3 regions of the Sulfobacillus thermotolerans genome follow, and region 3 is predicted to be linked to each of the others. Evidence: riboswitches for the same ligand, from Rfam matches in the RefSeq annotation. Region 3 holds a riboswitch; each other region holds the start of a gene.
The links. Region 3 has a riboswitch for cyclic di-AMP ahead of ORD20_RS15290 (peptidoglycan-binding protein). Riboswitches for the same ligand answer to the same signal wherever they lie in the genome.

Region 1 (3,276 bases), 590 kb from region 3:
ACTAAGATTGGGGGGGACGCTGGAAATTTGACCGGTCTGCTTCAACCACTGCGCCGCTGAAGTTAACGAGCGCGTCACAAGGGAATCTTTGACGGTACTGGCCGTCCCCAAGCGGCGGGGTGTCAATTCCTGGGCCAGCGTGGTAAAGCTGAGGCCTGCCGCCTGGCTACGCGCTTCGGCAGGAGAAATCCCATTGAGTTTAGCAATGTCTTCAAACGATTTCGTTGGGTGTTGGTAAAAGAATTTTACGCCGTCCTCTTCGGCCTTCACGAACTCATCGACTAGCTGGGGATTTTTAGCGGCAAAGTGCGCATTGACCACCGCTAAATTAAAAATCGGCGCTTTGTCCACCTGATCCTGGTCATAAATCAGAATATGTCCATCATCTTGCTGCATTTCATTGAGAAATGGCGCCCACACATAGGCGGCATCAATGCGGCCCGTTTTCCACGCGGCCACCATATCCGGCGGTGACATATTGTTGATTTGCACCGATGATACGGGCAGATGGTGCATGGCCAGCGCCGTATCTAGCTCAAAAGGCGAAGTGGAACCGCTTACCAATGCCACCGTCTTCCCCTCTAAATTTTGCAGCGAATGGATATGACTGCCGTTTTTCACCACCAATCCCTCGGCCGTCGTATAACGCTCCATGGCCCATACCACTTTAAGCGGCACACCCCGAGCAATCGCCGCTGCTGTTGGAGGATTGCCCAGGGTTGTCATAAAGTCCAAGGATCCTGATGCAAGTGAGGTCAGCGCGTCAGGGCCGGAGGAAAAATACTTCAACACCACGTGGGCATGCATCGTCTTTTGAAAAAAGTTTTGTTCTATCGCCACAGACTCCGGATCGGGCGCATTTTCGTAGCCAATCGTCACCGTCGGTTCACTGGCTGCCCCAGACGTGCCGCACCCGGCCACGATGGCCATTAATGGCAACACCATTAATCCGGCCAGAAACGGCTTCAAGGTCTTCTTTTTCTCCACATAACATCCTCCTTCATTTTATGGCTGTGGGTTTTTGCCATCTTGATTGTGTTTATGCTTTCCCCTTCCACGGTGTGACACGGTGCTCAATGGAGCGAATAATCAACTCCATGCCGTATCCCAACAACCCAATCATGACGATGCCGACAAAGACTACCCCAATTTGTAATTCATTGCCGGCCGACTCAATCATCCATCCTAGGCCCTTGGAGGCAGCAATCATTTCCGCTGCCACTAAACAGGTCCAGGCAATTCCAATGCCAACCCGCATGCCCGTAAAGATTTCTGGAAGCGCTGAAGGAAAGATGACATAGCGGAAAATCTGACGCTTGTTAGCGCCTAAGCATTGCGCTACGCGAATGCGCGTTTCTTGAACACTCTTAACGCCTGACATCGCGCTGATGATGATAATCGGGATGGTGCAGAAGAAAATCAAAACCACCTTGGACGTCTCCCCAATGCCAAACCAGACAATCATGACGGGGATGTACGCCAAGGGCGGAATCGGCCGCAAAAATTGCAACAGCGGATCAATCGCTAAGAACACCCAATCCGTGGACGCCATCCAAAATCCAATCGGCACGCCCACGACCACTGCTGCTATAAATCCGGTCGTAATCCTCCCCAAACTGTAAAGCGTACTGGTTAACAGTGGCTCCCCACTATAACCGACCGTCGCGACGGTGATAAAGTCATGGACAACGGCCCCTGGTGAAGGCAAGGCCGTTGGAGGAAAGAGATTCAGGGCCGTCACTCCCCACCACAAGGCTATCATGATAACGGCGACGAGCCATGGAACGTAGCCACGATAGGGCTTTTTGTCTTCCTTCCACACTTTTTGCTCCAGTGCGCCTTCGGCGCTTTCAGCGTCAAGCTCATCAGACGCCATATAGCTATACCCCATGTCAACAGCCTCCTTGCAAATGCATAATCTCTTCTCATCTCCTATCCAACTGAACAGTCGCCCCATCAAAGAAAAAACCGGGCTAAAGCCCGGGCATAGTCCAAGCCTTCCAAGCCGACGAGGTAAGCTGACGGGCTAGGGCGGATGGCTGCCCCCTTGCGTACGCCCCGAAAATTGGGTCCCCCGTTCGTGTGATGACACGATTTGGCGATTGATTCAATTGGCACGCCGCTCTCTAGCCTAGAATATGCTGTAGATGCAACGCTTGTGCTCTTTAAGGCTACCATGGATAAGCGGATGTTGGCAATTTCGACCTATACTGACAAATATCGCAACCGAAAATTTAAGCTCCCCATTCTTCCCCAAATTGGGTAAGATAATGGGCATACCTGATTTTCCAGGAGGTTCTGTGTTGCCCTCATTTGCAGATATCATACTCATTCGACATGGTGAAAGCGAAGCCAATGCCGCCGGTCGCTTTGCCTGTCGCTCATGGGATCCAGCCCTTACGGCAACAGGACGGGCTCAAGCACAACAACTGGCCCACCAATGGCATAACGCGCCCATACGCTATTTGGTTACAAGCCCGTTGCTCAGAGCCCAAGAAACGCTAGCCCCTTTAGCCCAAGATCATGACTTGACTCCCGTGATTTTGCCTGATTTAGCCGAAGTCAATCTAGGCCAATGGGATGGAAAGCGCCTGCGCGATCTTGAGGAAGCGGAGTCCCCGTCCTTTATCGCATGGCGTCAAGACCCTGATCGCAATCCACCCCCTGGCGGCGAAAGCATTCGGGCGGTGGGGCAACGCGTGTTGAATGCGCTGGCCCACTTTGTGGAACCCCGAGAACGCCATACCTTGACGATTGCTGCCACCCATGCGGACTGCATTAAAGGCGCGGTAAGTCCCAAGCAATACGCCGGATCATATCCGCGGTTTTCAGCATATCCTCGGTGCAAAGGCCGGCCCACAAGTAAAGCGGCGGTTGACCAGGAAGGCGATACTCGTGTACCCACCCCCGCTGAGTCAAGGCGGTTAACACGCGGGCAACCACGCTGGGATCAAGCCGTGCGTACCCAGCCAAGGTTCCAATTGCCGCTGCGCGCCTCTGAACCCATAGAGCCGCCAACACTTGCGGCATCTTTTGTGCGTCGCCATTTTCATCCCACATGCTCACCGCCTCCTTTGTGTTCTTAAGCAATGGATATGCGTCGACAACATGGTCCGTTCGTCCCTTTTTCTTGTGTTTACCAGCTATTCAGCATACACTTCCATTATGGCAAAGAATTCTTTGTAAAAATTCGTGATGTAAGGAGAAAGATCTGTGATTCGCTTGTCATTAGCATGGCGTTTAGCTGTTCTCGCCCTAGGATCCACCCTTATCGCC
Region 2 (3,276 bases), 910 kb from region 3:
TCTCTGCTTCACCTCTCTATAGTAATTCGCGAGGACGCACGGAAAATCCTTCCTACTAGGGACGCAAAACCCTGTCCCAAAGAAAAAAAGCCCCAGAGCGCATGGCGCCCTGGGGAGATTCTCCGCTTAATACGCTTATTGACCTAACACATAAACGGTCACAGGCTCAATGCCAAAATTAGAAACCGTCTGGGCGTTAGCATCCATGTAAATATCGATGTGGTGTCCCACAATGGCACCACCTGTGTCCATCGCCCGTCCTAAAAATCCCCCTTGGGGCAAATTGGGGTCTGTATACCCCGTCACATAGAGATATGACTTGAGAGGAATCAGCGAGGGATCCACGGCAATCATCCCGGGTTCGAGCGGCTGTCCAAACGCGTCAACCGGCCCATAGGGATAATTGTCTTGCAGACTCGGGCCATAAGCCGTTGCCCGTACCTGATACACTGCAATAATGGGGCGCCCATCAATCGACTGGGCATTGGGCGACACCGGACCCGTCCGCGCATACCCCGCGTCAACTGAAGAGGTTTGCGAAGCGCTGCTAGGTGCAGTCGTCGTGTTGGCGCTGCTTGGAGTCTGTGAGGTTTGCTTTATGATAGTGTTTGGCCCAAAGATACCCAATCCGGTAAGAATCTGCCGCCAGGTCTGAAAGGTGGTGACGCCTGAAGGCGCCAGGTTCTGGCTGGTCTGGAAATCTTCGAGTGCCTGTTGTGTCTTAGGACCAAATATTCCGTCAGTCGGCCCCACTTGGGAATAGCCAAGCAACTTCAAATCGGCTTGCAAGGTGGCCACCCAATGCCCTTGACTTCCCATGCTCAGCCGTTGATACATTGCCGGATGAGCTTGTTCGGAAATGGCTGGAGGCGTTACCGTCAAGGTTGTGGGGCCTTGATAACGGGGCACCAATTGGAATCCCGCTAAAATGTCTTGCCATACGGGCGCACTGGTCACACCGGTCGGTTGAAATCCATTCGCCGTCTGAAAAGCCTTCAACGCGGCAAGCGTCTTGGGGCCAAAAATTCCGTCATCAGAACCCACACTGTGGTACCCTAAAAGGTACAGATCGGCTTGCAGCGTGGCCACCCAATGAGAAACATCTCCTTGTTGCAACACTTGGTTCATTGCCGGATGCTCTTGGGCCAACGCCGCGGTGGTCGCCGATACGGAGGCCGCCATGGCACCTTGTGAAGCCATCATCCCAGCTGCCAATGTGACGCCCGCAACGGTCATTCCTTGCCATAATGCAAATCGCATGCAGTCATTCTCCCCTTAGAAATATTGCCTCCGGAGTTAGCTGACGGGTTAGGGCGCGGAGAGTGGCCCTTCCAGTCCAATGCTGGATTCACCCCCACAATTGGGTCCCCCGGTTGTTGTTTCCAACAATTTGGCTAGCGCCAGTGTAATGAACATTAACAAGCCTGTCAGATACACTCTTTGCTGCTGAGAGGAGATGACACCAGGCTGCGCCAGCCATAGGACGTAAAGGGACAAGCTTCCCACGATTCCAATATGATTCCATCATTTGGACTCAGGAATAGAAACCCTATGATGAATGCGCATGAAAACGGGAGAAAAAGGGCAAAAAAATTGAGGTGTTGGCAAAATCACGGAAAAGAAATTGGAAGAAAATCTTAATGCTGTCGGGCGATTAGACAAAAACAAACAGTTTCATCATGATGAAACTGGTCAAAGATGCTAAGAACATCGCCGCCAATTTGGCAATATTATTGGCCATGACATGAGGAATGATGTGCACTTCGAGCACTAACGGCGCGATTACCCATAAAATTAAGTCGTTCACCACAATATTGATGACCGACTGAATCACAAACAAAACGCGCTGACGCACCGCATCTTTGCCCTTGGACCGCACTTGATGGCGGAAGGTCCAACGGCTATTCCAAATATAACTATTAAGAATCGCGGCAATGACAGCAATGGTGTTATACACCACCAGCTGATCCACGTTTCGCGTCGGAAATAGCCAGTAGAGGCCATTAAAAAATAACAAATCAATGACCGCATTGCCAAATCCCACGGAAACGAATTGGATAAATTGGTAGAGCCGCGTCATCTGCCGGCCCGAAACTCTCTGATCGCTTGTTCGTACAGCTGCACGAGTTCTTTCGTCGGTTCCTGCCATCCCCATTTCTCCGCTTCTTGCCGCGCTTTAGTGGACAACACCGCTAATCCCGGCTGGTCATGAATGAGTCCATGCACCATTTCGCCTAGTAAATAAGGCTGATCGCTGGGAAATAATCGGCCAGCGCCTGAATGGTCGATCAATTCATGAGAAGGCGCGGATTCCGCCGCCACGATGGGCAGACCCGATGCCATCGCCTCCAATAAGACGAGACCTAGCGTCTCGGTGGTGCTGGGAAAGACAAAAAAATCGGCGGATGCATAAGCTGCTGCTAATTCTTGCCCAAGCAACTTACCCACAAAGGTCGTTGGCGTCTTCTCGAACCGTTCCTGGAAATACTCGACGGCCGGTCCATCCCCCACTAAAGCCAGATGAACCGACGGATTGCGCTGAAAAAGCGATAAGAGGCGTGCCAACCCTTTTTCCTTGGCAATCCGGCCCACATATAACGCAATAATTTGATCGGGGTTTCCCGAGCTTAAGCGCGCCCGCATCGACTTGTCCCGTTGCCGGGGATGAAAAACATTCAAATCAACGCCGCGCCGCCATACCCGGACACGTTCAATGCCATGCGACGTGATCTCATTCTGAATGGCCGCCGATGTCGCTAAATTATAAACGGCTTGATTGTGTAGCAGCCGCAATAATCCCCACACAGCGGGTTTGGTGAATCCCAAATGATAAAAATCAGCGTATTGAGCAATATTGGTATGATACGACGCAACAAGCGGACACTTTAATTGGCGAGCCGCCCATACGCCTGCAATGCCCAGGACGAAGGGATTGACAACATGGACAATATCCGGACTAAATTCCCGCAAATAGCGTGTAACCCGAGGCGTAGGCCATCCCCATGGCTTGCCACCATAGACAAACCCAACCGAAAAGGTCGGCACAGGCTTTACCGGAATGCCTTCAAATTCGGCTTCTCCGCCTTCCGGTGCCACGATTAAAATCTCATGACCCATCCGCCGAAGTTCGCGCACCGTCGCGGTCACACGTGTTACCACACCATCTGTTGATGGCCACCAAGTTTCGGTCACGATTGCAATTTTCATTCGGCTGCCGTCCCCAAGTGCTTGATTCGCACGCCAAATCCCACCATATTGTCCAAGTTAAACCGCACT
Region 3 (3,276 bases):
GCGGGCCCGGTAGAGACGGGTTTTCACAACCTGTTCGCTGACGCCGAGCGCCGCGGCGGTCTCCTTTAGTGAGCGGTCCATATAATAAAATAATAAGATGCATTGGCGTTCAACCACACCGAGTTTCATGACAGCGTCCAAAACATTGACGTCCTCCAAAAGTAAGGGTACCTCATCGACGGCAGATTGAGTTACCTCGAGAATGTCGGTGGGATCTTCGGGATGGCGCTTGTAATAACGCATACGGTCGCGACAAAGATTGGTAATCGTATGAAAAAGCAAAGCAGGGCTCAGAGTGTCCGCGCCGTGCCGTTCGGTATGGCGCCACAAACGGACGAAGGCTTCTTGGGCCGTGTCCTCCGCGTCATCTTTGACGTGCAGTGTGACGAAAGCATACCGCAAAGCTCTATCTCCATATTCCTCCATAAATTGGGTAAACCGTCGTTCTTCCTGTGCGTCCGTAACAGGCAACTCCCTTTTCTCTTGTCTCAATACCATAACGTTTGACGATGCAAGGAGGTTACATCACTTAACACTTTCATACGCAAGAATGGAACGAGCGAGACATGTCGAATCTGAGGATGTACGCTCTGAACACGGTCGTTATGGTCAGACCACAGCCGTATTATGTTGCACATTCTTAAATTATTCGTCATCGGTCGTGCAACCACAATCCCTATAGCTATTATAAGCACCGCAACACTTTCTCGCTACGGAACGGAATATGTGTCGGCGTGGTTCGGGCCTTTAAAAATTGGAGGCCGGGCCGCGCGGCTTATGTGGGATATTAAAGATGGATAGCATTCTCGCGCCCAGACTACGGATCCTTTGGCGCGAGAATGCCTAGTTATTGGCCCAGCACGTAAACAGTGACGGGCTGAATGCCAAAGTTGGCTACGGTCTGGGAGCCATTGTCCATAAAGATATCAATGCGGTCGCCGACAATCGCGCCGCCGGTATCCATGGCTTGACCAAGAAAGCCGCTTTGGGGCAGTACAGAATCGTGATAGCCTTGGACGTAGACGGTAGATTTCAAAGGGATGACACTGGGGTCAACAGCGATCATGCCGGGTTGCAGAGGTTGTCCGAATGCATCAACAGGACCATAGGGATAGTTGTCTTGTGCACTCGGTCCATAGGCTGTTGCCGTCATATGATAGACCGCCACCACCGGTTTGCCGTCTATCGTCTGAGGGGATGCATTGGATGCTTGGACCGCGGAGCCTTCAGAAGACGAATAGGCCGGGGTGAGATGAAATCCGGCGAGAATATCTTGCCAAGTTGCAGGGTCTACGGTCCCCGTCACGGGCAGACCTTCAGCCTGTTGGAAGTCTTTGACCCCTTGTTCGGTTTTGGGGCCAAAGATACCATCAACAGGTCCAACAGCCGAAAAACCGAGATCTTGTAAGTCAGCCTGCAAGGTCATCACCCAATGCCCTTGGTCGGAATAAGATAGGGTGTGCTGCATCGCGGGATGTTGGGCTTCGAGTTCCGGTAGCGTGACGCTTTGCGCCCATGTAGGACTCGATACCATTAACATACTGCTCATAGCGGATATGGCTAATGCAAAAGGTTTCCACAATCCCATCAATGAATGCCTCCTCTCGTTTGGCGCCGCCGGAGTTAGTTTACGGGTTCGGGCACGAGCGTCCCTGCCTAAAAAGGATTCACCCAAAGAATAATCCCCCGGTTCCCAAGGAATTAGGCGCGGTGTAACGCCCCATAGTGTAACGGGGATCACAAGAAACGGGGAAATCTGTCGAGATGCCTTGTCCGGGCACAACGTGGCGTCTAGGCATTTTGGCGCGGGTATGCACGACAATGAGCACGAAGGGAGACGAACTCCAGCATTTGTTTTGGCTGCAAAGATGTGGAAATGGAAAAAAACTTGGCGAAACACGAAAATGTCACTAGAATAAACGGTATAATGCGGTTTTATTGTGACAAATTTTTTTCGGCAGGTAATAAATTCTGTGTTTTTTCACCCTAAGATTTGCCAGAGGAGTTGACCGAGAATCAGTTCATTGCAGACAAGGCATACTGAGCGTGGAGGGAACACATTGCTGATTGACGGTAATGCTTTAATTATTCCGGTAGCCTTGCCTGACGCGCTAGAGGCGTTCAGGTTGCAAAGCGACCCTTCTGCTCGGCAACTCCCTGCACATGTCACGGTGCATTTTCCTTTTGCCGATGAGCCAAAATCTCGGATCGTGGCTCCCCAGTTGAAGCGTTTGCTGGGTAAAATGGCGCCCTTTCGGATTTATTTTGACAACATGGGGCGCTTTGAAATGCCCAACGAAATGATTTTGTACTTAAAAGTCACAGTAACGCCAGAGTTGATGACGCTATTTGAAACGATTTGGCAAAAATTTCGAACATATCCACCGTATGAAGGTAAGCATCAAGAGATTATTCCCCATATCACCATGGCGCGCGTCAATCCTGCGACTGCGGGAGCCGTTGAAGCACGCCTCACCCATCTGGTTGAGCAACACCGGTCTGCGTTATTTTGGGACATCTCCGAAGTTGAGTGGGTTAATGTCCAACAGGGCGTGCCAGGCTGTCGTATTTTGGGAAGTTTTCCTCTAGGACGCTCCATCAAATCATAAGGTAAAGAATGTTCCCAGCACACATGTTGCTATTTATAGATAATGATATAATTATACATGAATCTAACAAAAGAGGAAATCACGGTTACGGGTATTAACCGAGAACTTATTGGCCTCGCACTCAGCAACTGGTCCGAGTAGCGACCCTGATTGAACGATTGAAACATGAGGGGCACCAGGTAGCCCGCTATATGTTGAGTCACAATCCGGACGCCTTCGTCTCCGATACCGTTGTGTATCAGGCGCTTCCGATTGTTACGGTGGAAGGGGCTGTCCTTACAATGGGGCAGTATCCCTCTTATGAAGATATTTGTGGCCGCCAGGAGGGCTGACATGACGCATTATCTGCTGTTTTCAGGCAAGGGAGGGGTGGGTAAGACGTCCCTGTCCTCGGCAGCGGCGGTCGCACTAGCGCAAAAAGGCTTGAACACGCTGTTGGTGACAACAGATCCGGCGTCCAATCTGGGAGACGTTTTTGGGCAGCCTGTGGGTCTTGAGCCTCAACCGGTAGAAGCGGTCAATGGCCTCTTTGTACAGGCTATCGATTCTAAAGCCTCTCTTGCGGCGTATAAAGAGCGTGCGTTAGCCCCCTTGCGGGTGTTATTTCCGGAAACGATTGTTCACGCTGCAGATGAGAAGATGAGCGGTCCCTGTACGGAAGAGATGG

Region 1: another riboswitch for cyclic di-AMP. It lies ahead of ORD20_RS01875 (ABC transporter permease); the one in region 3 lies ahead of ORD20_RS15290 (peptidoglycan-binding protein).
Region 2: another riboswitch for cyclic di-AMP. It lies ahead of ORD20_RS10350 (peptidoglycan-binding protein); the one in region 3 lies ahead of ORD20_RS15290 (peptidoglycan-binding protein).

What each region holds. Positions count from the first base shown of each region.
Region 1 covers NZ_CP133983.1:394,891-398,166, reverse strand. The annotation lists gene ORD20_RS01880 (ABC transporter substrate-binding protein) at 1-987, opposite strand, end outside; gene ORD20_RS01875 (ABC transporter permease) at 1,040-1,891, opposite strand; cyclic di-AMP (ydaO/yuaA leader) riboswitch at 1,988-2,111, opposite strand; gene ORD20_RS01870 (hypothetical protein) at 2,096-2,266, shown strand; gene ORD20_RS01865 (histidine phosphatase family protein) at 2,304-3,086, shown strand; gene ORD20_RS01860 (ABC transporter substrate-binding protein) at 3,214-3,276, shown strand, end outside.
Region 2 covers NZ_CP133983.1:1,990,663-1,993,938, reverse strand. The annotation lists gene ORD20_RS10355 (DUF962 domain-containing protein) at 1-1, opposite strand, end outside; gene ORD20_RS10350 (peptidoglycan-binding protein) at 136-1,260, opposite strand; cyclic di-AMP (ydaO/yuaA leader) riboswitch at 1,271-1,406, opposite strand; gene ORD20_RS10345 (GtrA family protein) at 1,655-2,080, opposite strand; gene ORD20_RS10340 (glycosyltransferase family 4 protein) at 2,077-3,207, opposite strand.
Region 3 covers NZ_CP133983.1:2,903,042-2,906,317, forward strand. The annotation lists gene ORD20_RS15285 (RNA polymerase sigma factor) at 1-471, opposite strand, end outside; gene ORD20_RS15290 (peptidoglycan-binding protein) at 848-1,588, opposite strand; cyclic di-AMP (ydaO/yuaA leader) riboswitch at 1,597-1,718, opposite strand; gene ORD20_RS15295 (2'-5' RNA ligase family protein) at 2,061-2,609, shown strand; gene ORD20_RS15300 (arsenic metallochaperone ArsD family protein) at 2,738-2,941, shown strand; gene ORD20_RS15305 (ArsA family ATPase) at 2,943-3,276, shown strand, end outside.